4 regions of the Bradyrhizobium sp. UFLA01-814 genome follow, and region 4 is predicted to be linked to each of the others. Evidence: riboswitches for the same ligand, from Rfam matches in the RefSeq annotation. Region 4 holds a riboswitch; each other region holds the start of a gene.
The links. Region 4 has a riboswitch for cobalamin ahead of PMN64_RS11650 (DUF1636 family protein). Riboswitches for the same ligand answer to the same signal wherever they lie in the genome.

Region 1: it holds a riboswitch for cobalamin, as region 4 does, so the genes downstream of both, PMN64_RS23415 (TonB-dependent receptor) here and PMN64_RS11650 (DUF1636 family protein) in region 4, are expected to answer to the same signal.
Region 2: it holds a riboswitch for cobalamin, as region 4 does, so the genes downstream of both, PMN64_RS01970 (TonB-dependent receptor) here and PMN64_RS11650 (DUF1636 family protein) in region 4, are expected to answer to the same signal.
Region 3: it holds a riboswitch for cobalamin, as region 4 does, so the genes downstream of both, PMN64_RS32375 (ribonucleoside-diphosphate reductase subunit alpha) here and PMN64_RS11650 (DUF1636 family protein) in region 4, are expected to answer to the same signal.

Annotation. Positions count from the first base shown of each region.
Region 1 covers NZ_JAQOSR010000079.1:30,846-38,415, reverse strand. Annotated here, with positions in the region: gene PMN64_RS23425 (ABC transporter ATP-binding protein) at 1-711, opposite strand, end outside; gene PMN64_RS23420 (FecCD family ABC transporter permease) at 708-1,751, opposite strand; cobalamin riboswitch at 1,864-2,062, shown strand; gene PMN64_RS23415 (TonB-dependent receptor) at 2,171-4,438, shown strand; gene PMN64_RS23410 (hypothetical protein) at 4,551-4,724, shown strand; gene PMN64_RS23405 (ABC transporter substrate-binding protein) at 4,933-5,925, shown strand; gene PMN64_RS23400 (hypothetical protein) at 5,943-7,190, opposite strand; gene PMN64_RS23395 (MFS transporter) at 7,417-7,570, shown strand, end outside.
Region 2 covers NZ_JAQOSR010000004.1:4,173-11,742, forward strand. Annotated here, with positions in the region: gene PMN64_RS01960 (amidohydrolase family protein) at 1-491, shown strand, start outside; gene PMN64_RS01965 (CobW family GTP-binding protein) at 493-1,422, shown strand; cobalamin riboswitch at 1,658-1,854, shown strand; gene PMN64_RS01970 (TonB-dependent receptor) at 1,960-4,242, shown strand; gene PMN64_RS01975 (PepSY domain-containing protein) at 4,245-5,744, shown strand; gene PMN64_RS01980 (tetratricopeptide repeat protein) at 5,752-6,225, opposite strand; gene gspD (type II secretion system secretin GspD) at 6,302-7,570, opposite strand, start outside.
Region 3 covers NZ_JAQOSR010000141.1:17,084-24,653, forward strand. Annotated here, with positions in the region: gene PMN64_RS32365 (hypothetical protein) at 1-517, opposite strand, end outside; gene PMN64_RS32370 (ribonucleotide-diphosphate reductase subunit beta) at 1,809-2,954, opposite strand; gene PMN64_RS32375 (ribonucleoside-diphosphate reductase subunit alpha) at 2,977-5,850, opposite strand; cobalamin riboswitch at 5,966-6,188, opposite strand; gene PMN64_RS32380 (hypothetical protein) at 7,091-7,258, opposite strand.
Region 4 covers NZ_JAQOSR010000029.1:35,550-43,119, reverse strand. Annotated here, with positions in the region: gene cobN (cobaltochelatase subunit CobN) at 1-2,620, opposite strand, end outside; gene cobW (cobalamin biosynthesis protein CobW) at 2,620-3,654, opposite strand; gene PMN64_RS11650 (DUF1636 family protein) at 3,651-4,025, opposite strand; cobalamin riboswitch at 4,119-4,334, opposite strand; gene cobO (cob(I)yrinic acid a,c-diamide adenosyltransferase) at 4,371-5,024, shown strand; gene PMN64_RS11640 (cobyric acid synthase) at 5,036-6,484, shown strand; gene cobD (threonine-phosphate decarboxylase CobD) at 6,481-7,446, opposite strand; gene cbiB (adenosylcobinamide-phosphate synthase CbiB) at 7,458-7,570, opposite strand, start outside.

The DNA.
Region 1 (7,570 bases), on a different contig from region 4:
CCGAAACACGCTGGCGAGGACCGCTTCCGACAATGCCTCAGCAGGCGCGCCCTGTGCGGCCAGCCGCCCCTCCGCGAGCACCAGCACATGATCGGCAAAGCGCGCCGCGAGCCCGAGATCGTGCGTCACCACGATCACCAGCACGCCGGTGTCGGCGACATTGCGCAGCTTCTGCATCACGTCGATCTGGTGGCGCGGATCGAGCGAAGCGGTCGGCTCGTCGGCGAGGATCACCGGCGCCTCCACCGCGAGCACCCGGGCCAGCGCGACGCGGCTGCGCTCGCCGCCGGAGAGTTCGGTGACGCGACGATCGCTGAATTCAGTGACGTCGACCGCCTGCATCGCCCGCAGCACCGCCTCCATATCCGTCGGCGACAGCCGCGCCGGATCGGTCGCGCCGTGCGGATAGCGGCCGAGCGCGACAATGTCGCGCGCCGGCAGCGGCCAGTGCATCATGTGCCCCTGCGGCAGATAGGCAAAGCGCTTCGCACGCTCGCGCAGCGGCAGCGACGCCAGCGGATCGCCGCCGATCCGGATCTCGCCGTTGGAGGGAATCAGCCCGGCCAGTGCACGCAGCAGCGTGGTCTTGCCGGCGCCGTTCGGCCCGACCAGCGCGACCAGATGGCCCGATGGCAGCGACAGCGAGACATCGTGCAGCACCTTGCGGCTGCCGAGCGAGGCATTGAGCGCGGCGGCGGAGAGCAGCGTCATGCCACGCCTCCGCCGAGCGCGCGGCGTTCGCGCATGATGAGGTAAAGGAAGAACGGCACGCCGATGATCGAGGTCAGCACGCCGACCTTGATGTCCGATGTCGAGGGGATGATGCGTACCGCGATATCGGCGGCGAGCAGCAGCGCCGAGCCGGTGAGCGCGCTCGGCACCAAGAGCCGCGCCGGATCGTGACCGATCAGCGGACGCATCAGATGCGGCGCGACGAGGCCGATGAAACCGATCGTGCCGGTGACCGCGACCGCGCCGCCGACGCCGAGCGCCACGCCCGTGATGACGAAGAGCCGCAACCGTCCGACATCGACGCCGAGGCTCTGCGCCGCCTCCTCGCCAAGCGTCAGCGCGCGGAAGGCGCTCGCCTGGCTGAGCAGGATGGCGGCACCCGCGATGATGAAAGGCAGCGCCAGCGCCACGTGCTGGAAGCTGCGGTCCTCCAGCGAGCCGAGCAGCCAGAACGCGATCTCCAGCACCACGAACGGATTGCTCGAGAGGTTCATCACCAGCGCCGTCGCCGCTCCGGCAAAGCTCGAGATCGCGAGCCCCGCAAGGATCAAGATCAAGAGCCCGGCATTGCGGCCGGCGATCGCAAGCAGCGCGAACACGGAGCCGAAGGCGGCGATGATCGCCACCACCGGCAGCGCGTAGGAGCGCACATCGGCGAGGCCCAGCGCAATCACCAGCACCGCGCCGAAGGCCGCCGATTGCGGCGCGCCGAACAGCGACGGTGAGGCCAGCGGATTGCGCAGTAGCCCTTGCAGCGCAGCACCTGACAGCCCGAGAATACCGCCGATCGCGAATGCCAGGATGGTGCGCGGCAGGCGGATCTCGCGCACGATCACCTGCGCCAGATCGCTGCCGCCGCCGAACAGCGCCTCGATCACCGCAGGCGGCGACAGCCGCACCGGCCCGATGCCGAGCGAGATCAGCAGCAGCAGGACCACGAGCGCGAGCAGCGCCGCGGTGGCGCCCCACCGGCGTCGCGCCGCGACCTCGGCCGCCAAGGCAAAATCCTGCACGCTCATCGGATCCATGCTCTTACAGCGATCGCCGTGGCAGACAAGCGACACTCGACAAAAACCGTGGTCGCCCGGCCGCCGCCCGACTTCCGCCGGATTGACTTTGCTGCCCGGCCGAACCCTAGATGACCATGACGGTTCTTTCATGAGATGAAAAGGGAATGCGGTACGGGGAAACTTCCCCAACGCCGCGGCTGCCCCCGCAACTGTATGCGGTGAATCCTTCGTCACAGGCCACTGGGAATCTCGGTCCTGGGAAGGCGACGAAGGGTAACGACCCGCGAGCCAGGAGACCTGCCGTCAGCCGTGGTCACACGCGAGGATGCCGGTCGGGGAGTACAGGCATGAGCTTCACCTGATGCCGTGAGCACGATGGTGAGACTGGTTCGCGGTGACGTGCCACTGACGTTGCCGAGGCCTCGCTTATGTTCTCCGTTCCTTTCGATCGGCGGCACCGCGCGCTTCTGCTCGCGTCGACGATGATCGCGCCGGCAATCCTTGTCCCCGCCGCGCGGGCGCAGCAGGCGCCCGCTCCCGATCAGCTGCCGGCGATCGAAGTCACCAAGCCGGGCGACCAGAACGTCACGCGCGCCAGGCCGGCCGCTGACGAAGCGCCGGCGCCGCGCCGCCCGGCGCCGGGCACCACGCAGAGTAACAATACGGGCAGCGGCAGCGGATCGGGCACGACAGCGACCGGCGTGGCCACCGGAACGGGTGGCACCGGCGGCGGCCGCCAGTTCGCCGGCATTGTCGGCTCCTCCTCGGCCGTGATCACCGCCGACGACATCGCGCATTCGCCGGTGCAGTCGCTGCCGGAGATTCTTGCGCAGGTGCCGGGCGTGCAGCTGCAAACGCCCTATGGCGGGCCGAATGGCGCCAAGACCTCGGTCGACCTGCGCGGCTTCGGCGCATTCGCAACCGACAACACGCTGTTCCTGCTCAACGGCCGCCGCCTTAACGACGTCGACAAGGCCGGCTTCGACCTCACCACGATCCCGCTCGATTCCATCGAGCGCATCGAGATCACGCGCGGCAACAGCGGCGCCGTGCTCTACGGCGACAACGCCGTGGGCGGCGTGGTCAACATCATCACCAAGACCGGCGTCGGTGGCCCGCCGACGACGATGCGGGCCGAGGCCGGAATTGGCTCGTTCAACACCCGCATGGCCGCGGTCTCCGCGGCGCTCAATTCCGGACCGTGGTCCACCTCGTTCTACGGCAACGGCATCAAGTCCGACGGCTACCGCGTCAACAATGCGCTCGACCAGCGCAACGCGGTCGGCAACATCAACTACACCACGCCTGATCTCACCGCCTTCCTCACCGTCACCGGCAGCGACCAGAGGCTCGGCCTGCCCGGCGGACGGCTGGTCGATCCGTCGATCGGCGTCAACGAGCTGCTCACCGATCGCCGCGGCGCCGCGACGCCCTTCGACTATGCCAACCAGCAAACCGCCAGCGTCACCACCGGCTTCACCAAGACGCTGATCAACGGCGTCGACCTGATCGTCGACGGCGGCTGGCGGCAGCGCGAGACGCAGAGCGGCTTCTTCGGCAAGGTACCGACCATCAGCTTCGCTTCGACATACAATGACGCTGCGCTGCAGACCTGGTCGCTCACGCCGCGGCTCAGCGTCAAGAATGTGATGCTGGGGATGCAGTCGACGATCCTGACCGGCATCGACTATTACGATTCGACCTTCCGCGAGGCGCGCGGCGCCTATCAGGGCGTCGACCCGTTCCACGTCTACAATATCGAGCAGCAGTCCGTGGCCGGCTACTGGCAGCACACGATCGGTGTGCTGCCGACGACCGACTTCTCCTACGGCGCGCGCGTGCAGAACACCAGCGTCTCGGCGCGCGATCGCTACGACCCGAACGCGCCGTTCGCGTTCGACGCGCAGGCGGCACCGCTCGACAGCAACGAGACGCAATACGCGCTGCATGTCGGTGTCGAGCATCGCCTGACCGACACCTTCTCGGTGTTCGGCCGCGCGGCACGCGCATTCCGCACGCCTGATGTCGACGAACGCGTCGCGTCGGGTCCGTCATTCGACCCGCTGACCTTCGCCCCGATCCCGCAGACCTTCCAGCTCAAGACCCAGACCTCGCAGGATGTCGAGGGCGGCTTTCGCGTCAGGACCAACCGCTTCCAGGTCCAGACCAGCGTCTATCTGATGGATCTCGACAACGAGATCCATTTCAACCCGGTGCTGTTCTTCAACACCAACCTCGACCCCACCCGCCGCTATGGCTCGGAGACCAGCGCTGCGCTCAAGGTCAGCGACAGCGTCACCCTGCGCGGCGGCATGGCGATCACCCGTGCGGTGTTCCGCGAAGGCATCTGGGCCGGCAACGACGTGCCGCTGGTGTCGCGCTACACCGGCAATCTCGGCGTCACCTGGAATATCTGGCAGAACTATCTGGTGTTCGACGCCACGGTGCGGGCCTGGAGCTCGCGCATCATGGACAACGACCAGGCCAACACCCAGAGCCGGATTCCCGGCAACGCCACCGCCGATATCAAGCTGAGCGGGCAGTATGACCGCTTCTTCTGGTCGCTGAGCGTGAACAACCTGTTCAACGCGCTCTATTACGACTACGCCATCGCGAGCACGTTCACGGAGGGCCGCTTCTCGGCCTATCCGCTGCCCGGCCGGACCTACATGGTAAAGGCCGGCGCGACGTTCTAGAGCTGTCCGGTACGGCGGGATGTGACCCCGCCGTACCGTCTCATCACGTTACAAGCGTCCGCAAACTGGAGTAGAATTCCGCCAGCTGATTTGACCCGTGCAGGGGAAACGCATGGCCAAGGCCGGAAAGACGAGCAAGGACGGCGCCAAGACCAGAGACAAGACCGACGATAAGTCGAAGAAGCCTCCGCCGCCCGCAGCGCTGCAGGACGATGACTATTACGAGGACGGCGACATCGCCACGCCGAAGCTCGACCGCTACGGCAATGATGACGAGCCATTGTGAGGCGCGGCAGATGTCCATCCAAATGTCCCGGGCGCAGTTGCGCGCCGGGTCGCGGGCGGCGGCCTCGTAGCTTGCGAGCTACCGAGCCCGGCTCATCGTCGCCAAGCAGACATTAGGTCGCAGCGGGGTCATGGGCTGGCCCCCCTTCCGGATTGGTTGCCGTGCTAGGCTCCGCATGGACGCTGGGTCCTTGCCGGGGGGCGGTGCCATGAGGTTTGCGAAGGCGGTGCTCACGGTCTTCTGCATGATCGCGTCGACGTGCGAACCGTCCAATGCGCAACAAGCCCCCAGGAAAGTAGGAATCCTGGTCAACGGCAGCCCGTCGCCGCTCTTCGACTCCATCAAGAAAAACCTTCTGAGCGACTTCGCCGACCGCGGCTATCTCGAAGGACGCGACATCGTCATCGAACCGCGATTTGCCGAGTCGAAGCTCGAGCGCCTTCCGGGCCTCGCCTCGGAGCTGGTCGGCGCAAATGTGGATGTCATTCTCGCACTCGGCGGCCCGGCGTCGGTGGCGTCGCAGAAGGCGACGTCGACGATTCCGGTGATCTTTGCGATCGTGACCGATCCGGTTGCATTGAAGCTTGTCGCCTCGATGGAAAAACCGGGAGGCAACATCACGGGCCTCACCAACCTCGATCCGCAGCAGGCCAGCAAGCAATTCAAAATTCTGAAGGAGACATTGCCCGGAATCACGCGCGTTGCGATTCTCAGCGATCAAACGATCCCCGGCGCCGATGAACGCGGGCTCGCTCCGATTGACCGTGCCAACGAGGCAGCAGCCAAGGCCTTGGGGTTGGAGCCGCAAATCGTGAAGGTCAAGAGTGCGGACGATCTGGAGGCCGCAATTGCCGGGATGGCAAAGGAACGCGCGGAGGCGCTGCTGGTCCTGGAAGTGCCGGTGCCCTTCAGCAATCGAAAGCGAGTCGGTGAACTGGCCGTGAAGAACCGCTTGCCGGCAATGTTTCCCGGCGGCCAGGCGGACGCGGGCGGGGTGATCACCTATGGCGCCAACGTCGCCGATACATGGCGCGAGTTTGCGACGTTCGCCGACAAGATTTTCAAGGGCGCGAAGCCGGGCGACCTGCCGGTCGGTGTCGTCACCAGGCGAGAGCTGATATTCAATCTCCAGGCGGCCCGGGCCGTGGGCGTCGAGATCCCACCCGAGCTATTGAAGCGTGCAGACAAGATCGTGCAGTGAATTCGCACTGAAGGATACTATTGAAAATCACCATTTTCGATCGCCTTGATGCTGCCGCGATCGAGCAGATGGGCGCCAAAACCACCGCGCGCCAGCGATGAGGCGATCTGCGGCGATGCCAGCAGCAGCGCCGTGGTCATCGCCAGCGGCACGGCACTGAGCCAATCGAGCCGCACCGGCGTCAGCTCTTCGCTGCTTCCCCGATAGTGCCCTTCGCCCGTGGCGATGCGGCCGCATTCCCGGATCAGGTCACGCCGCGTGCCATCGCGCGATGCACTGCCGAGCAGCGCCTGCATCGCCAGATGCGTCCGCACCCCGACGCGCCCCTCGGCCAGCGGCGCCGGGGTCTCGCCGCGCGAGACGCGCAGCAGCAAATCGACCAGATCGACGCCCGACTGAAAGGCGTTCATCGGCTCGACCAGCCGGGGGTTGCAGTCGATCAACAGCGGCGTTGCGCTGTCGAGCGGCATGATGACGTCGACCGAGAGCGCACCGTGCCAACGAAGATGCGCGCCGATGGTCTCGAGGCCGGCGCGGATCGCCGGCCTGCTCACGCTCTCCTTGATCGCCTCGCCGCCGCCGACACCGGCCGCAATCTGGCGGTAGGCATGGAAGCCGACAAGCGTGCCGTGGCAGAACACCGACTGCGCCTTCTCGACCGTGCCGGTGATCAGATCCTGCGCCAGCACCTCGCCGGCAAAATCGTCCGCGGACTCGAGGTCGTAGAGCGCGCGATTGAGATCGCCGGTATCGCGCACGAACCAGACGCCGCGGCTGGCGGTGCCGACCGACGTCTTGACCACGGATGGAAACCGCACCGCCTCGCGCAGCTCCTCGGCCGAGCTCACGATCCGGGTCGTCGGCTGCGGCAGACCGAGCCGGTCGAGCAGACGGCTGAAGCCGGCCTTGCTGTGCACGGCGCGATAGCTGGCGAAATCCGGCAGCGCCAGGCCGGTACGTGATGCCAGCCCCGCCGCGGCGCGGGCGAACAGAAATCCCTGCTCATGGGTCGGCAGCAGCACATCGAAATGTCGCGACGCCAACAGGCGCTCGACGAAGCGCAGGAATCCGGCTGGATCTGAGCGCAGCGGCGGACAATGGTGGTATTTACGGACGAAGCGGGAGTAGCGCGCCAGGCACCAGCGCGAGGGGTCGCAAACCTCGACGTGATGGCCGGCCAGTCCGAGGATCGTGATCGCCTCGCGGCCGGAGGTGCTGGAGCCCTCCGACACCAGCACGCGGAGCTGCTTTTTGGGGTCGATCATGGCCGATCATCGCCGTGCCGCCGCGCTTTGTCGCCGCATTTAATGCCGCATGTGTCGATCCGGCACGCCCGCGCCGGGGGCAGCCATGCGCCCGCGTTCATGGACAATTAGCGGCCAATCTCTATTTTCGGCGGGCCCTGCCGGGCATTTTGTTTGACGCGTTTTCTTCACGCGAACCGGTACTAACTTCGCTTGAAAACGCTATGGAACTGGGGTTTTCGACGACATGGTCGACGTTCTGGCCGCACCGCAGCAAGCGAAGGCCGACAGCGCGCTGCGCACGCTGACGGGGATTTCGGTCGCCCATTGGGTCAGCCATTTCCATATCTTCGTGCTGCCGATGCTGTTCCCGTTCCTGAAGCAGCAGCTCGGCGTCGGCT
Region 2 (7,570 bases), on a different contig from region 4:
CGCATCATCGCGATCTGCTCGACATGGCGGTGCTGTATCCGGGCGGCGCGATCGCCTCCGACGCGATGCCGTGGACGCTGTCCGACGGCCGCCCCTACACCGGCGACGCCTGGCCGCTGCCCGACGATGCCACCTCGCATCCGCGCTCGGCGGGCTGCTTCACCCGCTTCATCCGCGAATGGGTGCGCGAGCGCAAGAAGGTGTCGCTGCTTGAGGGCATCCGCAAATGCGCGCTGATCCCGGCCGAGATCCTGTCGGCGAGCACGCCGGCGATGCGGGCCAAGGGCAGGCTGCAGGTCGGCGCCGACGCCGATGTCGTGGTGTTCGACTTCGAGACGCTGAGCGACCGCGCGACCTTCTCCGCGATGAATCGTCCGGCGGAGGGCGTGCGGCATCTCGTGGTCAGCGGCCAGCCGCTGATCAGCGATGGGGTGCTCGATGTCGCGGCGCGTCCCGGCCGGCCGGTGCGCCGGCCCGTCACCGGAGGCTGAAGTGCCGGTCCCGATCCTGCTGGTCGCGGGCTTCCTCGGGGCGGGCAAGACCACGGTCGTCAACCATCTGCTGGCGCATGCGCAAGGGCGGCGCATCGCCGCTGTGGTCAACGATTTCGGTGCGATCAATATCGACGCGGAACTGATCGCGGGCGCCGGCGACGGCGTGGTCAGCCTGAGCAATGGCTGCATCTGCTGCACGCTGGAGGGCGACCTGCTGCGCACGCTCGCCACGCTGCTGCGGCGTGATCCGCGTTCCGAATTCATCGTGATCGAGACCAGCGGGATCGCCGATCCCGCCGACATCGTGCGCAACCTGATGGATCCCGTGATCTGGAAGGAGGCGCCGCTGGAGACCGTGCTGTGCGTGGTCGACGCGACGCAGCCTGCGGCGATGCTGAACGATGCGCTGCTCCGCTCGCAGCTGCGGGCGGCGGACGTGGTGGCGCTGAGCAAGGTCGATCTGGCCGATGCCGCCGCGTGCGCCGCGATCCGCGACGCCGTGCGCGCGGTGCGTCCGGCGGCCGTGGTGGTCGATGCGTTGCATGGCGAGGTGCCGGCCGCGCTGCTGTTTCCGGCGGATCTCGATCACCTGCCGGCGCCGCGCGAGACCGCGCCGCGACGGCCGGCGTCCGACCGGTTCGAGACGCTGAGCTGGACCTCGGAGCGGCCGGTGCTGCTGCCGCGCTTGCAGCAGGCGATCGGCAAGCTGGCGCCGAAGCTGGCGCGGGCGAAGGGATTGTTCGAGACGGTGGAGCAGCCCGGCCGGCTGACGGTGTTTCAATTGGCCGGCGGCCGCGCGACCTTGGCCACGGGCGGCGTGCCGGTACCCGGCGTGCCATGCACGCGAATCGTGTTCATCGCTGAGATGGGTGTTCTGTCGCGGGCGGAGATTGATGACGTGATGCAGGGATGTGTCGAAGCCAAGTGATGCGAACCTACGTTTCCCGTCATCCTGAGGTGCGAGCGAAGCGAGCCTCGAAGGGTGCACGGCCCCGCTGGTGGCCGTCGATCCTTCGAGACGCCGCTGCGCGGCTCCTCAGGATGACGGGATTAGAGGGAGCTCCGCGTCAGCCGCAGCAGATGTCGCTGTGTCGTCGCCGCAGCAGCATCTCGCAAAGCATGTGTGCGACAATCGCATCGAATTGACAGCCTTGCCGGCACCACCTATCGTTTTTGCCGACGGTTCCCTTCGGGGATCAAAAGGGAATGCGGTGCGAGGGTAACCCCAATGCCGCAGCTGTCCCCGCAACTGTAAACGGCGAGCCTTTCGTCAATTTGCCACTGGGCTATCAGGCCCGGGAAGGCGTCGACAGGCGATGACCCGTGAGCCAGGAGACCTGCCGTCAGTCGTGGTCACACGCGAGCACATCGGGCGGGGGCGTCCTGGTGGGATCGGAGCACTGCCTTTTGGGCAATGCGCCAGTCCGCGTTCGCGGTGACGTGCCACGTTACCGCGAGTCCTTTCATGTCTCCGTCCTCTCCCGTTGCGCGCAAATGGCGCCTCGGTCTCGTCTGCTCCCTGTCATCGCTGCTGCTGCCGGCCGAAGGCTCGGCACAAACACCGCCACCAACCAGGCTCGATCCGATCGAGGTCGCGCCTTCCGCTGCGGCAAGGCCGAAGCCTGCGGCGCGCAGCCGTGACATGGCCGCCGCGGCGCGGCCACGGCCGAGGCCCGCGACGGCCGCACCAGCCGGCAACACGCCGCGCGCCGCGGCGTCAGGCGTATCGGGGGCGGTATCGCCGACGCTCAATGCCACCACGCAGGGCGGCACCGGTAGTCGTCTCAATCTGACGCCGCTGCAGACGCCCGCCAGCGTCGAGATCATCACGGCGCAGACCATCGCTGAGCGCGGCCAGCATAATGTGGTCGATGCCGTCACCCAGGACGCGGCCGGCTTCATCGCAACGCCGGCGCCCGGCAATGGCGGCCTGTCGTTCAGCACCCGCGGCTTTGCCGGCAGCAACTCGGTGATGACGCTGTACGACGGCACGCGCTTCTATATCGGCTCCGGCACGCTGACGTTTCCCTACGACACCTGGTCGACTCAACGTATCGAAGTGCTGCGCGGCCCGGCCTCGGTGCTTTACGGCGAAGGCGCGATCGGCGGCGTCATCAATGTGATCCCGAAGAAGCCGCAGAGCACGCCCTATAACGAGGCCGAGGTCTCGCTCGACAGCAACATGACCCGGCGGCTCTCGGTGGACAGCACCGGTCCGATCAATCCCAATGTGTCGTACCGCGTCAACGCCACCGGCAACATGTCGGACGGCTGGGTCGATCGCGACAAGACCTCGAATGCGGTGGTCTCCGCGGCCGTGCGGGTGCAGGCGTCGGACAATCTCGCCTTCACGCTGTCGGAGGACTACGGCGACCGCAGCCCGTCACGCTATTTCGGCACGCCGCTGATCAACGGCTCGATCCAGGACGCGCTGCGCTTCAAGAACTACAACGCATTGGACAGCGCGATCCGCTATCAGGACAGCTGGACCCGGTTCAAGACCGAGTGGGACGTCGCCGACGGCATCAAGGTCAACAACACGCTGTATTACCTGACCAGCGAGCGGCACTGGCGTGACATCGAGAACTACACCTGGAATCCGAAGACCCAACTGATCGATCGCACGAGCTATATCGAGATCTTCCACGACCAGAAGCAGCTCGGCAACCGGATGGATACGACCTTCAGCGGTCACGTGTTCGGACTTGCGAACCAGTTCGTCGCCGGGTTCGACGTCAACCGGATCGACTTCACCCATACCAACAATTCGCCCTTTGGCGGTGCGTCGTCGGTCAATCCATACGTGTTCGATCCGGGATCGTTCTTCGCGACGACGACGGCGACCACGCCGGGCTTCAACGCGATTGTCAATCAATACGCGCTGTTCGCCGAGGATCGGCTCTCGCTGACCGATCAATTGTCGCTGGTCACCGGGGTCAGGTATGACCGCCCCGAGGTGGAGCGCACCGACTACAAGACGCCGGCAAACAGTTTTGAGACGAAGCTATCGGGGACCAGCTGGCGCGCCGGCCTCGTTTACGAGCCGATCAAGAACCTCGCGTTCTATGGCCAGTACGCGGTCGGCGTCGATCCGGTCAGCAACCTGATCTCGCTGCCCGTCTCGCAAAAAACCTTCCAGCTTGCGACCGGCGAGCAGACCGAGATCGGGGTCAAGCAGGCGTTCTGGGGCGGCCGCGGCGAGTGGACGCTGGCTGCCTACGAGATCGTCAAGACCGGGCTCACGATTCCCGATCCCGGCAATCCCACCGGAGGCCTGGCATTGCAGATCGGCCAGCAATCATCGCGCGGGGTCGAAGGATCGATCGGGCTCGCCCTGAGCGACGGCTGGCGGGTCGACGCCAATCTTGCGCTGCTGCGCGCCAGATACGACAACAACAGCCAGGTGGTCGGCGGCAAGATCGTCAGCTTCAACGGCAATGTCCCGGTCAACGTGCCGCAGCAGGTCTCGAACGTCTGGCTGACGTGGGATTTCGCGCCCAACTGGTCGGTCTATGGCGGCGTGCAGATCGTCGGCGCAATGTACTCCGATCTCGCCAACACCCAGCTGCGGCCGGGCTACAACGTGGTCAATGGCGGCGTCAGGTGGAAGCCGGATGACCGCACCACGGTCGCGTTCCGCCTCTACAATCTGTTCGACAAGGTCTACGCGGTGACCTCGAACGGCACCGGGCAGTGGCTGCTCGGCATGCCGCGTACCGCCGAGTTGTCCGTCAACGTGAAGTTTTGACCATGCGCAACGCTCTGATCCGGCGCGGGCGGCGGTGGCTCTATGTCGTCCATCGCTGGATCGGCATTGCGACGTGTCTCCTGTTCGCGATGTGGTTCATCTCCGGCCTCGTCATGATGTACGTGGCCTTTCCGCGCCTCACCGACAGCGAGCGCGTCGCCGCGCTTCCTGTCGTCCTCTGGAGCAAGGTGCGGGTCACACCCGATCGCGCGATGGCGATCGCGGGCGTGGAGCGTTATCCGCGTGACCTGCGGCTCGCGATGATGGACGACACGCCCGTCTATCGCGTCACCGGGTGGAAGGGAGGGACGATCGCCATTTCGGCGACCGACGGCAGCGAGATCGACCGCATCACGCCGGACCAGGCGCTGGCCATCGCTCGCCATCATCCGCGCGCGGTGCAACCCCAATTGCTCGACACCGTGACGCGCGACCAATGGTCGGTGACGGCGCGCTTCGATCCGTTGCGGCCGCTCTATCTGATCGGCCTCGGCGACCCTGATGGCACCGAGCTCTACGTCTCCTCGCGCACCGGCGAGATCGCGCTCGACACCACGCGTCGCGAGCGCATCTGGAACTGGCTTGGTTCGATCCCGCACTGGATCTATCCGACCGTGTTGCGCAAGGACGGCCCGCTGTGGCGGGATGTGGTGCTGTGGATCTCGGGGGTCTGTCTTGTGGTCGCGGTCACCGGCTTCTGGATCGGCATTTTGCGCCTGCGGCTGACGCGCCGCTACGCGAGCGGCGCCGTCTCGCCCTATCGCGGCTGGATGGCCTGGCATCACATCGCCGGCCTGATCGGCGGCATCTGCGTCTTGACCTGGATGTTCAGCGGCTGGCTGTCGCTCAATCCCGGTGGCGCGTTCTCCGCTCGCGGCGTCACCCGCGAGATCGCGGTCGGCTATAGCGGCCATGAGACGCCCGACATCGTCGCCGCCTTCCAGTCGTCGCCATCGATGCCGGCGGTGGAGGCGCGCTTCGTCTGGATCGGCGGACACGGGGTGATGTTGCTTGACGACGGTAACGGCGGCCGCAGCATCGCCGATCCTGTGACCGGTGCGCAGATGACCCTCTCGCGCGACGAGATCATCGCTGCCGCTCGACACGCAATGCCCGGCGCTGCGATGACATCAGCGCGGCAGCTCGATGAACCCGACGCCTACTGGTACACGCTGCACCAGGCGCGCGAGCTTCCCGTCTTGCGGATCGGCTTCGACGATCCCGCCCACACCTGGCTGCACGTCTCTCCCGTCACCGGCGAGATCCTCGACCGCAGCGACGACAGCCGCCGGTCCTACCGCTGGCTGTTCAACGCGCTGCACAGCCTCGACTTCCCGCTGCTGCTACGCATCTCGCCGGCGCGCGACGTCGTGGTGTGGCTGCTATCGGCGGCTGGCACGATTATCTCGATCAGCGGGATCGTGATCGGCTGGCGCCGGTTGCGGCGGCGCAAGGTGCGAGCGAGGCCAGTGTCGGCGAGCCTCGTGCGCACGTCTACGTAAGCCGCGATTACTTGACGGTCAGATGCACGTCCGGCGCCGGCCGATCGGGGGCCCATTCCAGCGCGAACCGCTGACCGGCAATGATCTCATAGGTCGAGAGCTTGGATGCGACCGCATCGCGGAACCGGAGATAGGCATCGCGCTGCCGCCCGTTCGAGCGGGCCGCGGCCACATTGAGCCATTTGTAGGCCAGCACGAAATCCGTCGGAACGCCGTGACCCTTGTCGTACATCAGGCCGAGCTGGGCTTGCGCGAACGGGTCGCCCTGCACGGCGCCGCGATAGTAACAGTCGGCGGCGGCTGCGTAGGCCTGCGGCACGCCGAAGCCGTGCTCGTACAAGAAGCCGAGCATGCCGAGAGCGCGTGCATTGCCGCGCTCGGCGGCCGGCGCGAGTTCCCGAGCCGCCCGGACATAGTCGCCGCGATGGAAGGCGGCCGATCCGCGCGCCACGCTGTCGGCGCTCGCGACAGAGGCGGTCATCGCCCAAACCACGATCGCAAGCGAAGCAGAGAGGCCCGTCCGTCGTGCGAGAACGCGGCGCATCCTGCTGCCCGGCTCAGTGATAGCTGGTGGTGATCGGTGCATTGGTCGATGTCGTGGCGATGCTGCCGCGCAATTTCGATCGAAGCTCCTCGGCCACGGTCTGGGCGTCGGAACCGTTGCGGATGATCTGCGGGCGGATGAAGATGATCAGCTCGGTACGCTGGGTGCCGTTGCTCTGATGCCCGAAGGCGTCACCGAGGCCCGGAATCTGGTCGAGCACCGGAAGCGCATTGCGGGCGCCGCTCTGCTGTTCGCTGATCAGGCCGGCCAGCAGAACGGTCTGACCGTTGGCGACCGAGATCTGGCTCTTGACCCGCCGTTCCGAAACCGTCGGCGTCAGGTTGACGGTGCTGCTTTGGGGAACATTGCTGATCTCCTGCTCGACGTCGAGCCGCACGGTGCCGTTCACGCTGACGCGGGGCGAGACCTTCAGGATGATGCCGGTGTTGCGATAGTCGATGGTGTTGACCACCGTGTTGCTCGTGGTCAGCACCGTCGCGCTGCCGGTCGAGACCGGGACGACGTCGCCGACCTGCAAGGTCGCGACCTGGTTGTTGATCACGACCAGCGAGGGATTGGACAGCACCTTGACGCTGGTGACGGCATGCAGCGCATCCAGGATCAGGCTCGGCTGCGTCGCATTTCCGATCAGGAAGTTGAAGCCCGGGAAGCTCTGGTTGATGAAGGCATTGGTGAGCGATCCCGCGACCGAGACCGCGCCGGTGGTCGCGTCCGTGGTGGTCGCGGGCGCGGAAGTGGCCTGGGTGCCGAGGATCGAGCCGGTGTTCGGCTTCAGGCCGAGGTTCTGGCTGGTGAGATAGGTTTGCACGCCATAGGACAAGGTGTTGTTGAGCGTGACCTCGGCGATCGTCGCGTCGATCGCGACCTGGAGCTGCGGCTCGTCGATCTGCAGCAGGGTCGACTCGATGATGCGGTAGTTGGCTTGGTCGGCATAGATCAGGAGATTGTTATTCACGACATCGGGCGTGATGCGGACGTCCTGCATGACGGGCTGCCCGTTGCCGCCGCCGGCACCGCGTCCGGCATCCAGCGCGGCATTGTTGCCCTGGCCCGGATTGTTGGGATTGTTCGCTTGTCCGCCGGCGCCGAATCCCTGGCCCAGGCCCTGGCCTGTTGCGCCTGTCCCCGACGTGCCGCGGGACGCGAAGCCGCTCATGCCTGAATTCGCGCCGTTGTTGTTGTTGAGCGACAGACGGTCGGCGACGCTTGAGGTCGACGAGGTGCCGGAGCCGGGCGCGAGCTGGCTGTCGGCGCTGTCGAG
Region 3 (7,570 bases), on a different contig from region 4:
GGCAAGCTACTTGTTTCGGCCACTTGCTGAAACCGTTAACCAGCGACGCCAGACTTTGACTGTTCAATTCCTGGAACGCCCCCCTGTGATCGCCGCAAAATTCGGCCAACCGGACTGTTCCGTTACAGCATTCCGTCATCCTGAAGTGCCGACTGAAAGACGATGCGAGGAGTGAAATGGCTCTGAATCCGACTTTCTTGATCAACGCATTATCAAGCTGTGACACGCGAGCAGCAATGCGCTCGCAGGCTCTTATACCAGCCTCACCTCCACCTGCCCGGCTTATCGCATTGCAGGTGGTGGCGTAGTCCCACGATTTCCCGGCGAGGATGTTTTCCTCGAAGCATTCTACAAATCTAAGTTGGAACTGCGAAGCAGCCTTTTGCAGGAACGCTGCTTGATCCGCCTGCCGAAGCTGCTTTGCGTGCTTGAGCACGGCGATTGAGAATTCACGTATCTGATGCGAACGATCGATCTCGGTTAGTGCTGCCTCAAGTGCCGACATCTGCATAATCATTTCTGGGTTCCGCCGCAGGCGCCCTGCGTTTATGGAGAGGAGTGCTGGTCCGCACGGTCCAGCACCAGGGCATGTAAAATCCTACGCCGCCGGAGTTGCATTTATTTGCAGCTCGCGTTGTTTGTGGCTGCGACACCAAGAAGGTAGCCAATGAGACTGCGAATTAGGTTGCCGAGCATACTCCCCTTTCACATCATCCGCCGATCTCTTGGCACGCCTACCCCAATGATCGATCATTGTCCGGCAACACCGAGATCTACGCCATGGCCGCTCACATATGCTTGCCGATCATGATGCACTCCCGCGAGCGTGACTTATGATTTTCCGAGCCTACGACCTGACGCTACGTGAGGTTCAAGCCATATGTTGGTTTACCCTCTCAGGCACGGTCCGCCATCTAGGTGACATCATCTCAGCGATCGGCTTTCTCCGACCTGCTCGTTTGCGCGCTCGTAAACCGCCGCGCGGCCAGATTGAACCCTTGCTAAGCGACATCGCCGTTGAGATTTAACCTACACGACCTGCCCTGCCGACAAAGACGGCCGGACTGGTCTTGCAGTTCGGCGCACCAGGATGCTGGAGACAGCTAGGCAGCTATTTGTGTCGTCAGAGATTGCATAGCGAGAGTCTCGTTTAACGCAAAGAGCCCAGTCATTCTTCTGCCGATTGTGGCTGGTTTGGCCACTGCCACGAACGCGGCGGGCATGGACGACGTCGCAAGATATATTGAGGGGTCCTTTGGATTAGTGACGAACGTGCGGTCCTAACTACCCGCCAATGTGCGAGTAAAATCCAAGATTCATCGGCATAGAATCTTATGCGCAAATCACGCGCCGCGCCTTTCATGCACTCGCGCTCGGGAATGAAATGCGCATATTCGTAAAAATCGGACGCCCTGTCGGGTCTCAGCCCCTGATCGACCCTTGCAGGCCATTTTCTGACTTCGTACGTATCGGCAGATCCTGGACCGGCAAGGGCACGAAGATGACGCTACGAGACGCGGACGTCTGCCCAAAGTGAGAGTCATCACCTCCACTGTGGAACCTCGGTGCCCTCCGCGGGGCGTCCATCTCATCATAAGCGCACTGCGTTACGGCTGAGCGACGCGCCCGACGGCACGGCGCGTCCAAGTCACTTAGTGGCGTGGCGCGACAATTCCAGGTCGACTTCGCTTGCAAAGCCGCCGAACTAATCCGACGGCGCAAAGATGGTGCAAACAGGCTATATCCGGAGTTGCCACAGCCCGGCGCGTACCGCAGGTATGAATAGGCACCGGTTATCGCAAATCGGTTCAGCCCCAATCGAGCGCACCGCCGTTCTGATACTCGATGACGCGGGTCTCGAAAAAATTCTTCTCCTTCTTCAGGTCCATTGCCTCCGACATCCATGGAAACGGATTCTCCGCCTCCGCGAACACGGCCGTGAGGCCGATCTGCGCGCAGCGGCGATTGGCAATGAAGTGCATGTACTGCTCGCACAATGCGGCGTTCAGCCCGAGGAAGCCCCGTGGCATCGTATCGCGGCCATAGGCGGCCTCGAGGTCGGCGGCCGCGCGGATCATGTTTTGGACTTCCTCCTGGAAAGCCGATGTCCATAGATGCGGGTTCTCGATCTTGATCTGGTTGATCACGTCGATGCCGAAGTTCAGATGGATGCTCTCGTCGCGCAGGATGTATTGATACTGCTCGGCGATGCCAACCATCTTGTTGCGGCGGCCGAACGAGAGGATCTGCGCGAAGCCAGTGTAGAACCACATGCCCTCGAAGATCACGTAGAAGGCAACGAGATCGCGCAGGAACGCCTGACCGGCCTGCGGCGTGCCGATCCTGAAATCGGGATCGTCGAGATGCTGGGTATGCTTGATCGCCCACGCCGCCTTGTCGGTGATCGAGGGCACCTCGCGGTACATGTTGAACAGCTCGCCCTCGTCGAGGCCGAGGCTTTCGACGATGTACTGGAAGGTGTGGGTATGCACGGCCTCCTCGAAGGCCTGGCGCAGAAGATATTGCCGGCACTCCGGGTTGGTGAGGTGACGATAGATCGCCAGCACGATGTTGTTGGCAACGAGGCTTTCGGAGGCCGCAAAGAAGCCAAGATTGCGCTTGATGGCGCGGCGCTCATCCTCCGAGAGGCCGTCGCGCGACTTCCACAGTGCGATGTCGGCCTGCATCGAGACTTCGGTCGGCATCCAGTGATTGTTGCAGGCGGCAAGGTACTTCTCCCATGCCCATTTGTATTTCAGCGGCAGCAGCTGGTTGACGTCGGCGCGGCAGTTGATCATCCGCTTCTCGTCGACCGAGACGCGGCCGCCATGACGGTCGATCGTGCCGAGGCCGGTTGCCTCGCTCAGAGCGGTTGGCGCCGCCGCGAAGGACTGCGGCATGAAGGGCGTGCGCACCTGGCGGGTCGTGGTCGCTGTTTCTGAAAAGTCGAGCATAATGTTGGTTCCTTTGGTTTTCTTACTGGCAGGCTTCGCAGTCGGGATCATCGATCGAGCAGGCAATGGCGCTCGGCAGATCGGGGGCCGGCGCGGTCAGCGCCACTGGCGAGACAGCGTTGAGCTTGCCGTCGGTGCCCTTCAGCGTTGACTTCTCGACATGGGTCGCGCTGCGCGAGCGCAAGTAATAGGTCGTCTTCAGGCCCAGCGACCAGGCTTGACGGTAGAGCGCGTCGAGCTTCTTGCCGGAGGGATCGGCGATATAGAGATTGAGAGACTGCGCCTGGTCGATCCATTTCTGCCGCCTCGCCGCGGCCTCCACCAGCCAGCGCGAATCGATCTCGAAGGCGGTCGCATAAAGCGCCTTGAGGTCGTCGGGGATGCGGTCGATCGCACCGACGCTGCCGTCAAAATATTTGAGGTCGTTGACCATCACCTCGTCCCACAGCCCGCGCGCCTTGAGGTCGCGCACCAGATGGTCGTTCACCACCGTGAAATCGCCGGACATGTTGGATTTGACATAGAGGTTCTGGTAGGCCGGCTCGATCGACTGCACGACGCCGCAGATGTTGGAGATCGTCGCCGTCGGCGCGATCGCCATCACATTCGAGTTGCGCATGCCGACCGAGGTGACGCGGCCGCGCAGGGCTGCCCAGTCAAGCGAGCTCGTACGGTCCATCGCAACCCCACCGCGGGCATCGGCAACATAATCGATCGAATCGATCGGCAGGATGCCCTGGCTCCACAGAGAGCCCTCGAAGGACGGATAGCTTCCGCGCTCGGCGGCGAGATCGCTAGAGGCCGAAATGGCATGATATGAGATCGCCTCCATGCTGGTGTCGGCGAAGGCCACGGCGGCATCGGACGCTACCGCAATGCGCAGCATGTGTAGCGCGTCCTGGAACCCCATCAGGCCGAGCCCGACCGGGCGATGCCGCAGATTGGAGCAGCGTGCTTCCGGGATGGTGTAGAAATTGATGTCGATAACGTTGTCGAGCATCCGCATCGCCGTCGTCACCGTCTTTTTCAGCCTGACACCGTCGAGCCGACCGTCCTGGACGTGGTTGGCGAGGTTGATCGAACCGAGATTGCACACGGCGGTTTCGTCGTCGGATGTGTTCAGCGTGATCTCGGTGCAGAGGTTCGAGGAATGGATCACACCGGCATGGCGCTGCGGCGAGCGCAAATTGCATGGATCCTTGAAGGTGATCCAGGGATGACCGGTCTCGAACAGCATGGTCAGCATCTTGCGCCAGAGGTCGACGGCGCGGATCTGCTTGAACAGGCGCATTTCGCCGCGCGCTGCCTTGGCCTCGTAATAGGAGTACCGCTCGGCAAATGGCTTACCATAGAGATGGTGCAGATCCGGCGTCTCGTCCGGCGAGAACAGCGTCCATTCGCCATCGGCCTCGACGCGCTGCATGAACAGATCGGGGACCCAATTGGCGGTATTCATGTCATGGGTACGGCGGCGGTCGTCACCCGTGTTCTTGCGCAAATCGAGGAATTCCTCGATGTCGACGTGCCAGGTTTCGAGATAGGCGCAGACCGCGCCTTTGCGCTTTCCCCCCTGGTTCACGGCAATCGCGGTGTCGTTGGCCACTTTCAGGAACGGAACCACGCCTTGGCTCTCGCCATTGGTGCCCTTGATATGGGCGCCGAGACCGCGGACCCGCGTCCAGTCATTGCCGAGCCCGCCGGAATATTTGGCAAGCAGCGCGTTATCCTTGATCGACTTGAAGATGCCATCGAGGTCATCGGCCACGGTGGTTAGAAAACAGGAGGACAGCTGCGGCCGCAGCGTGCCGGAGTTGAACAGCGTCGGCGTGGAGGCCATGAAGTCGAACGACGACAGCAAATCGTAGAACTCGATCGCGCGAGCCTCGCGATCGATCTCGCGCAGCGCAAGCCCCATGGCGACACGCATGAAGAAGGCCTGCGGCAGCTCGATGCGGTTGCCGCGGACATGCAGGAAATAGCGGTCGTACAGCGTCTGCAGGCCCAGGAACTGGAACGACAGATCGCGTTCCGGTTTCAGCGCCGCGGCAAGACGCGCGAGGTCAAAACGGCCGAGCTCGGCGTCAAGCAGTTCGGACGTGATGCCGGTCTTGATATAGGCCGGGAAGTACTCCGCATAGCGCGTGGCCATGTCGGCCTGCGACGCGCTGGTCGGCGCATCGAGCACATTGGTCAGCACGTCGGTGCGCAGCTTGTCGAGCAACAGGCGGGCACTGACGTAGCTGTAGTTCGGCTCCTGTTCCACGAGGGTGCGGGCCGCCATCACCGAAGCGAGCGCCAGCTCGTCCTGGCCGATGCCGTCATAGATGTTGCGCTTCGTCTCGGCGATGACGGGCGCAGCGTCGACGCCGTCAAGGCCGGCACAGGCCTCGTTGATGATCAGCGCCAGCCGCGCGTGGTCGAGCGGCACCTTGGTGCCGCCGCGTAGCGTGACCTGGACCGCGGGTCCCGCCGCGGGCTTTGCCGTCGCCGCCTCCTGCTCGGCGCGCTGCCTCGTGCGCTCCTCTCGGTACAGCACATAGGCGCGCGCCACCTTGTGGTGCTCGCTGCGCATCAGCGCCAGCTCGACCTGATCCTGCACATCTTCGATGTGGAAGGTACGGCCCTCGCTCATCCGCCGCGACAGCGCGGTGACGACCTCAGCAGTGAGTTGCTCGACGATCTCATGCACCCGGCGCGAGGCGGCCGCGGTGTGTCCCTCGACCGCCAGAAACGCCTTGGTCATAGCCACCGAAATCTTGCTGGCGTCGAATTTCGACACCGTGCCGTTACGGCGGATCACCTGCATCGGAGGCGACGCTTCCGGCGCGGCGAGCGGTTCTGGACGCAACTGGATGAGTGGCGCTGGCTTTGTTTCGCGATCGAGAGAGAGTGACATCGTATAGACCCCGTGATGCTTGTTGGGGCTGGATGTCGAGAGGACGCTGCGTCATTCCGGCGGACAAGCGTCGCCGGCATGGCTGTGCAAGCGACCGCCGGGACACCCCGCCCGTGGACGTGTTTGGTGTCGCGGCAGGTCTCCTGGCTCGCAGGTCGCCGTTGCTCCCTCGTCTTCCCAATGCCTCGCGGCATCAGTGACTTAACAGGGCGAGAGCAACTCACTGCTCACAGTTGCGGGGGCAGCGCCGGATTTTTACGGATCGATCCGTAGTTCACCGGCTTCCCTCTTAGCCACCAAATCTTGAGACATGGTGGACCGTGACGGCTATATCTGGTGCGATTTGGAATGGAATGTCAACAACCGCAAGACGGCCTTTCCAAAATTTTCGAAAACTCATCCCAAGGCTCGTAGCGGCTGGGAGAAGCTTCAAGGCGCTCCGCTTCCATCCAGCCTAAACCTCGACCGGGTCGTGCGGACGCTCTCCCCGAACGTGAGTATCGGGCGCCCCGGTAGCCAGGTCTTTCGAGCAATGGCGAATCTTTGACTGCGAAAGCCGCCCTTGTCCGTTTTTCACGCCAGCAATTCGGCAGGTCGTCATCGACCGGGCTGGTCATGCAGTATGAACAAGCGCCTGAAACACGGAAATTCGATCTTGCGAGCGGTAGCCTTCACACCGTAGCGGCGCCAGGGCCAACCGGTGCGCGGCACCATGACCGTCTCGCACTGATCGCCCGCCCATAGACCCAAACCGGCAGCAAACAGCCCAACGCCGTCCACTTGAAATACGCGAGGACGGCGTTGGCTCTAGCCCCAGGAAGGGTGCGCAAAATCCTAGCCTATCGATTGTGCGCAAATTTCGAGAGAAATTCAGCATTTAATGCCCCGTATGACTCCGGATACAATCACGCTGACATGCATATGGGATCGACCTTCGCCTCTGACGAGGAAAGGACTGATGGGTATCGCGTTCAGATCGAGCTTGAAGGTCACTTGGCTTATCGAGGCTCAGGGTGCTTGGTGATAGCCTAGTCTAGCTTCGGCTAGCGGGGCGCGCCATCGACGCGCCCTCTCCTATTCGTTACCGCTGATGGCCAATACCGACACCGCGCTATTCTTGCGAGTGCCGCCACATGCCTCCATGCGAACGCCGAGCACGCGCAGGTGCGCCCAGGAGCATTCAGCCGGATAGGCTCGGGTGAGTTCGATAGCTACCGCGATGGACGAGGACAAAGCAATGTCACAGGGCTTGTCGCCTTACCGACTTTGCGTCTCTATCGTCCAATCCCTTGGTGCCAATCGACCAGGAGATGCTCTGCCCGCCGACCTCACCGCTGAACAAATGCCCGCGCGCCCGCTTCAGCACCGGCCGCCAGGACGTCAGTGCGAGCTCGTTCAGCGTCGACATACGCCGGTATCCAAGCCCCTCAGCCAAATCAGGCCGATTTCAACGATTCAAAACCTCAGTGCCGCGCTTCTCGTCAGCTTCTCGAAAGCTAACCTTCCTACATTCGAACGTGGTCTGCAGACGCAAATGCTGGCCATAACTGAGCTTGGTCGCGAACCTAGGTAGGCGATGAGCCGATCGGCAAGAGGCTTTGTCGCTTACAAGAGCAAGGAGAGCCCCATGGATTCCAATCGGATAAACGGTGCCCTCTCGCGCGGGTCCCAAACTTGGGACGTCAGCACACAGGAGAATCATGAATTATTTAGCCAGACT
Region 4 (7,570 bases):
CATCCGGCATCGACGCGATGCCAACGCCATAATGTCCGGGGCGCGGACCGAACACGCGCGAGATGCGTTGCCGGTAAGGATTCTCGTCTGCCTCATCGCAGCGTTCGGACAACGCCTCCGCTGCAGCTTCGAACAACTGGGCCAACCCTGAAAAGACGTCGCGGAACAGCCCCGACACGCGCAGCGTGACGTCGATGCGCGGCCGGCCGAGCTCCGCCGGCGCGATGATGTCGTAGCCCGACACCCGGCCTGATCCATGATCCCAGCGCGGCGCGATGCCCGCGAGGTGCAGGGCCATCGCAAAATCCTCGCCGGCGGTGCGCATCGTCGACGAGCCCCAGAGGTCGACCACGAGTCCTTTCGGCCAGTCGCCGTCATCCTGCAAATGACGGCGCAGCAGCTCTTCGGCGAGCTTCACGCCCTGCGCATGCGCCGACGGCGTGGGCACCGCGCGCGGATCGACGGCAAACAGATTGCGTCCGGTCGGCAGCACGTCGCGGCGTCCGCGATAGGGCGAGCCCGACGGCCCCGGCGCCACGCGCCGTCCCGCGAGCGCATCGCGCAGCGCCGCCCTCTCCGCTTCGCCGCACGCGCCCTGCCCGAATATATGCAGGCCGTCGCCGAACTGGCTTTCCTTGAGGTCGCAGACGAAACGATCGATCTGCGGAATGGCCTCGGCTGCGGAGACCGACTCGGCGAGACCGAGATCGTCTTCCAGCCCGGCGATGCGCGCTTCGTCGCGAATCGCGGCGATCAGGCGCTGCCGCCGCGCCGGATCGAGGCCGTCGGCAGTCGAATACTCATCGAGCAAGCGCTCGAGACTGCGCAGGCCTTCCGGCACTGCGGCCTGTGCCAGTGGCGGGGGCAGATGTCCGATCGTCACGGCACCGATCCGGCGCTTGGCCTGCGCGGCCTCGCCGGGATCGTTGACGATGAAGGGATAGACAACAGGCAGATCGCCGATCAGCGCCTCCGGCCAGCATGCGGACGACAGCGCAACCGACTTCCCCGGTAGCCATTCCAGCGTTCCATGCGCGCCGATGTGGACGACGGCATCGATGCCTTGCCGCCTGAGCCACAGATAGAACGCGACATAGGCGTGACGCGGCGTGCGCGCCAGATCGTGATAGTCGGCGTCGCGCTGCCCCACCTCACCGCGCTCCGGCTGAACGGCAATGACCGATTTGCCGCAGCAGATCGCCGCGAAATGAAATGCGCCGTCACGGCAATCGGGATCATCCTCCGGCGCGCCCCATGCGCGGCTGAGATCGTCCTGCAGTTGTTGCGGAAGGCCGGAAAGCGCGGCGCGATAGTCGGCGACCTTCCACGTCAAATTCCTGCGCAAAAGAATGTCGCCCAGCGACTCCACCGGCTCAAGGTCAAATCCCGCGGCCGCGAGATCTGTCAGCAACGCCTCGACCGAGGCAAGCGCATCGAGGCCGACGGCATGCGCGATCTGATGCGGACGGCCCGGATAGTTCGAGAGCACCAGCGCAAGCCGCTTCTCCTGTTCCGGCTTGCCGGCAAGCCGATGCCAGGCGGCCACGCGTGCGGCAATTGCAGCGACGCGCTCGGCATCCGGCCGATGCGCAAGATGCGCGAATTGCAGCTCGGGATCGCGCTCACCAGGCGATTTGAAGCTCACGACGCCTGTGAACAGGCGGCCGTCGACCTCCGGCAGCACCACATGCATCGCGAGATCGCCAGGCGACAGACCGCGCAGCGATCCGGCCCAATCCTCGCGCCGCGCGGTCGACAAAGCGACCTGGAACACCGGGCACGATGCAGCGTCGAACGGCGTCGTGCCGTCGTCGCCGGCCGCGGAGAACGCGGTCGCATTGACGATGGCCGCTGGAGCGCATTGCGCAAACTGAACGCGCAGCCAATCGGACACGCCCGCCGCCTTCAACGAAGTGACGAACACGCCATGAGCATCAAAGCCCCTCTCACGCAATGCATCGATCAGTGCATCGACCGGCGCCGTGTCACCGGCCGCGAGATAAGAACGATAAAACGTCACCAGCACGCGCGCCCGGCCGTCCGGTGCCGGCAACGCCGCGATGGCACCGCGCCGGGGATCGTAGACGCCGATCTCGGGAAGATCGATCTCGCCGACCACAGGCCCGGCATAGAGTCCGGACGCCAGCGCCAGTTGCGCGATCACGGCCTGCGCGGCAACCGGGCCGCCCTTGTCGCACAGCACCTTGAGACGGCGCAGCGTCGAGACCGGCAAGGTCGAGAATTCATCCAGCCGCAGATCGTCGCGGCCATCGGCCGGCAGCACCACCAGGGCGATGCCGCGCTCCTTCGCCAGCCGATGCACCGCGGCCAGCCCGTACGACCAATAGGGCTCGCCGCCGATCAGCCGCACCAGAATGCCGCGGGCGTGCGAGAGCGTCCGCTCGATATAGGTATCCACCGACAGCGGATGGCGCAGCTCCGCGAGATTGCCGAGCCGCAGCGACGGCAACGCAGCGCGGCCGCGCCGCCAGCCGGCCGCGAAGGCAGCAAGATCGCTGTCGGAAAACGACAACACCACGAGATCGGCCGGATCCTGGCCGAGGTCCCTTGGCGTCGCGGTCTCCTCAAGGCCGCGGCTCTCGCGGAAGACGACGTGCATCAGACACCAAGCCGTGCCCTGATCGCGGCTTCGTCGATGTCGGCATGTTCGCCGATCACGACGAGCTTCGACTGCCGCACCCGTGCGCCCCAGGGCATGTCGAACTGATGCCGCACCCGCTCGCCGACCGATTGCACCAGCAGCCGCATCGGCTTGCCCTCGACCGCGATGTAGCCCTTGGCGCGCAGCACGTTCTGCTCGCGCGCCAGTCCCTTGATCGAGGCGATCAGCGCGTCGACATCCGAAACCTCCGGAAGATCGATCACGACGGAATTGAAATCGTCGTGCTCGTGTTCCTCCTCGCCATCGTGATGCGACGGCCGCGACGCGAGATCGTTTTCCGCCGCCGCCTCGAGCCCGAGGATCACGCGCGCGTCGATCGTGCCGTCGACGACGGGCAGCATCGGCACCTCGCGCGGCATCTCGGCCGCAATCACCTCTTTCGCTGCCTTGATCCCCTCCGCCCCGGCAAGGTCGGCCTTGGTCAGCAGCACGAGATCGGCACAGGCGATCTGGTCCTCGAACACTTCCGACAGCGGCGTCTCGTGGTCGAGATTCTCATCGGCCGCGCGCTGCGCATCCACCGCCGCCGGATCAGGCGCAAAACGGCCGGCGGCGACAGCCTCGGCGTCGGCCAGTGCGATCACGCCGTCGACCGTGATCCGCGAGCGGATCTCCGGCCAGTCGAACGCTTTCAGCAGCGGCTTCGGCAGCGCGAGCCCTGAGGTCTCGATCACGATGTGATCGGGCTTCACGTTCCGCGCCAGCAACTGCTCCATCGCCGGGATGAAATCATCGGCGACGGTGCAGCAGATGCAGCCATTGGCGAGCTCGACGATGTTCTCGGCCGGACAATTGGCGTCGGCGCACGACTTCAGGATGTCGCCGTCGACGCCTTCGCTGCCGAATTCGTTGACCAGCACCGCGAGCTTCTTGCCGTTGGCATTGCGGATCAGATGCTGGATCAGCGTCGTCTTGCCGGAGCCGAGAAAGCCGGTCACGACGGTGACCGGAATTTTGGCGAGCGTGGTCATTCTGCGGCCTCCGGCACGACGGGAAGAGGTGGAATGCGGGCGAGCGATTGCTTGCGGAAGATTTCCGGACGGCTGCGCCACGGCACGATGCCGTCAGGCGCCGCCGCATAGGCCGACGCACCGGCGATCACATCCGCGGCATTGTCAGCGGACAGTCGGCCGTAGACATAGGACCATCGCCCCGGCGCGCTGAGCGCGACCGAGCAACCCTGGCTGCAGGCCGACAGGCATGCGACGGGAACCAGATTGACGTCATCGGGCACGCCAGCCTCAACGAGCGCGGCATGCAGGCGCGCACCGGGCGCGAGCTCGCCTTCCGCCGGCGTCTGGCCGGCGCGGCAAGTGATGCAGACATGAAGTGTAACGCTCATCGCCCTTCCTGGATTGACAGCGGGAAGCGATGAGGCACACGAACCGATTTTGGACAGGTTCGTTCCCCGTCGCGGAACACCCCGTCCGCCGGTCTCACAACATGCTGCGTTGGCAGGTCTCCCGGCTTGCGGAGCAGGTTTTACCCTTCGATGCCCACCTTCCCGACTCCGTAGGGAATCAGTGGCTTGGGCATCTCTCCGGTCACGGTCGCGGGGGCGGCTGCGCTTCGGGCGAACCTTGCGGTCATAGCCCTATCGCATTCCCTCTTCGCCTGTCGTAGGACAGGAACCAACGCAGACCCACCATTCGTCCAAGCCTCGCACTTGTCAAGCCGAAGGAACGTGATGACTTCTGATGGAAACGAAGCTGAAGACGGCGCCGTCGGCACCGATTCTTCGCTGGATGCGCGCCATGCGGACAAGATGGCGAAAAAGAAGGCCGCCCGCGACCGCATCATGGCGACCAAGAGCGGCGAAAAGGGCCTGATCATCGTTCATACCGGCGCCGGCAAAGGAAAATCGTCCTCCGCGTTCGGCATGATCGTGCGCTGTGTGGCGCACGGCTTTCCCTGCGCCGTGGTGCAGTTCATCAAGGGCGCCTGGGATACCGGCGAGCGCCGCCTGCTCACCGGGCATTTCGGCGATCTCTGTCAATTCCACGCGATGGGCGAAGGCTTTACCTGGGAGACGCAGGATCGCGCCCGCGACATCGCGGCAGCGCAAGCCGGCTGGGAAAAGGCCAAGCAGCTGATCGCAGACCCGAGCCTGCGCATGGTCGTGCTCGACGAGATCAACATCGCGCTACGCTACGATTACCTCGCGATCGCCGATGTCGTCGACTTCCTGACCACGTCGAAGCCGCCGATGACCCATGTCGTGCTCACCGGGCGCAATGCCAAGGAGGAATTGATCGAGATTGCCGACCTCGTCACCGAGATGACGCTGGTGAAACATCCGTTCCGCTCCGGCATCAAGGCACAGCCGGGCGTCGAGTTCTGACAGACAGCACCATGGCGCGCGCATTGATGATCCAGGGAGCCGGCTCGGACGTGGGCAAATCGCTGATCGTCGCCGGCCTCGCGCGCGCCGCCAGACGACGCGGCCTGCGCGTGCTGCCGTTCAAACCGCAGAACATGTCGAACAACGCCGCCGTGACCGTCGACGGCGGCGAGATCGGACGTGCGCAGGCGTTGCAGGCGCTGGCCGCCGGCGTCGAGCCGCACACCGACATGAACCCGGTGCTGCTCAAGCCCGAGACCGATGTCGGCGCCCAGATCATCGTGCACGGCAAACGGATCGCGACCGCACGCGCGCGCGAATATGCCGGCATGAAACCATCATTGATGGGCGCGGTGCTGAAGAGTTTTGCACGCCTGAAGGCGCGCGCCGATCTGGTGCTGGTCGAGGGCGCCGGCAGCCCCGCCGAGGTCAACTTACGCAAAGCCGACATCGCCAATATGGGCTTTGCACGCCGGGCTGACGTGCCCGTAGTGCTGGTCGGCGACATCGACCGTGGCGGCGTGATCGCTCAGCTCGTCGGCATCAAGACGGTGATCGCCCCTGACGATGCCGCGATGATCCGGGGCTTTGTCATCAACAAATTCCGCGGCGATCCGACATTGTTCGATGACGGCTACCGGCTGATCGAAGAGCGCACGGCGTGGCGCGGCTTTGGCGTGCTGCCCTGGTTCGTCCGCGCCGGCGAGCTTCCGGCGGAAGATGCGCTCGGGCTCGGCGAGGCGCGCAAGCCCGGTCAGTGCAAGATCGCGTTCCTTGCGTTGTCGCGGATCGCCAATTTCGACGACCTCGATCCCCTGAAGCTCGAGCCCGGCGTCGATCTCGTGATGGTACGTCCGGGCGAAGCCATCCCGGGTGATGCAAAGCTCGTCATCCTGCCCGGCTCGAAATCGACCCGCGGCGACCTCGCCTTCCTGCGCGCGCAGGGCTGGGACATCGATCTCCTCGCGCATCATCGCCGCGGCGGCCATGTCCTCGGCCTGTGCGGCGGCTACCAGATGCTCGGGCACACCGTCGCCGATCCCGATGGGATCGAGGGGCCCGCCGGCGAAACGCGCGGCCTCGGGCTGCTCGATGTCACGACCACGATGACCGAACAGAAGACGCTGACGCGCGTCAGTGCGGTGCATGAAGCGACCCATCAACCGATCACGGCCTACGAAATCCATATCGGGCGCACCGACGGCCCGGATCGCGCGCGGCCTTTTGCGTTGCTTGATGGTGCAGCTGAAGGGGCGGTTTCGGCCAACAGGCGCGTTCACGGCAGCTATCTGCACGGCCTATTCGCCTCAGACGGATTTCGCAAGGCTTACCTTGCGCAACTCGACATCGCGGCGGCGGATCAGCCTTATGGCGCCAGGGTCGAGAGCGCACTCGATGCGCTTGCCGAGCACATCGAGACCCATCTCGATGTCGAAGGTTTGCTTGCGCTGGCGCGTTAAACGGATAGCACCGCGGAAAGGCGCGACCAATCGGCCTCGCTGCCCGGCAAGCCGAGCCGCAGCCATCCCGGCTTTTGCCGGAAGACCCGCGACCAGATCTGGCCGCGGGCAAGCTTCTCCTGCGCGGCCAGCGCATCGCCGACCTCATAAAGCCGGAACAGCGGCGTGCCGCCGAGCAGCGTCCAGCCCCGTGATCGCGCCGCCGCGTCGAGCCTGACGCAGTCGTCCGCGAGCCGCGCGGCTGTCGCCTCTGCCCAGTCGCGATCGAGCAACGCGCGCCGTCCGATCGCAATCGCGGCGCCCGAAACCGGCCATGGGCCCGCCATCGCGGCAAGCGCGGCGATATCAGCCTCGCTGCCGACAGCGAAGCCGAGCCGCAGGCCGGCAAGTCCGTAAAACTTGCCAAATGAGCGCAGGATCAGGAGCCCGGCGCGTCCTGCTTCCGGTGCAAGGGACAGGTCAGGAACGGCGTCCGCAAAACTCTCGTCGATGACGAGCCGGCCAACGCGCGGCAGCAGTGCCAGCAATTCCTGCCGATCATGGCGCCGTCCATCGGGATTGTTCGGATTGACGACGATCGCAATGTCCGCTCCCGCGAGCGCGGTGAGATCGGACACCTCGGCGACGTCCCAGCCGGCGGCCGACAACACCGCGGCATACTCATTGTAGGTCGGCGCCAGGATCCGCGCCCGCCCCTTGAGCGCCAGATGCGGCAGCAACTGAATGGCGGCCTGCGCACCACCCATCGCCACCATCGGCGCGTCGGTGGCATAGGCTTGCCGCGCGGCGTCGTGGAGCGATTCAAGATCGGATCGCGACGGCAACGCGCTCCAGTGCCGCGGCTCGACATCGACCAGGGGATACGGCGCCCGATTGATCCCGGTCGACAGGTCGATCCAGTCGTCCGCGGCGCCGCCGAAGCGTTGCTGGGCGACATCAAGATTCCCGCCGTGCTCACGCATGCGCCGCTCCTTCACGCCAGCGCCAGGGCGACGAACGCCGCAGCCAACAGCACCATGGCGTAGCGATAGAGCTTCAGCCCGGTGAGGACGTCAGCGGCAGCCGGATCGCGCGCCCCCTCGTTCA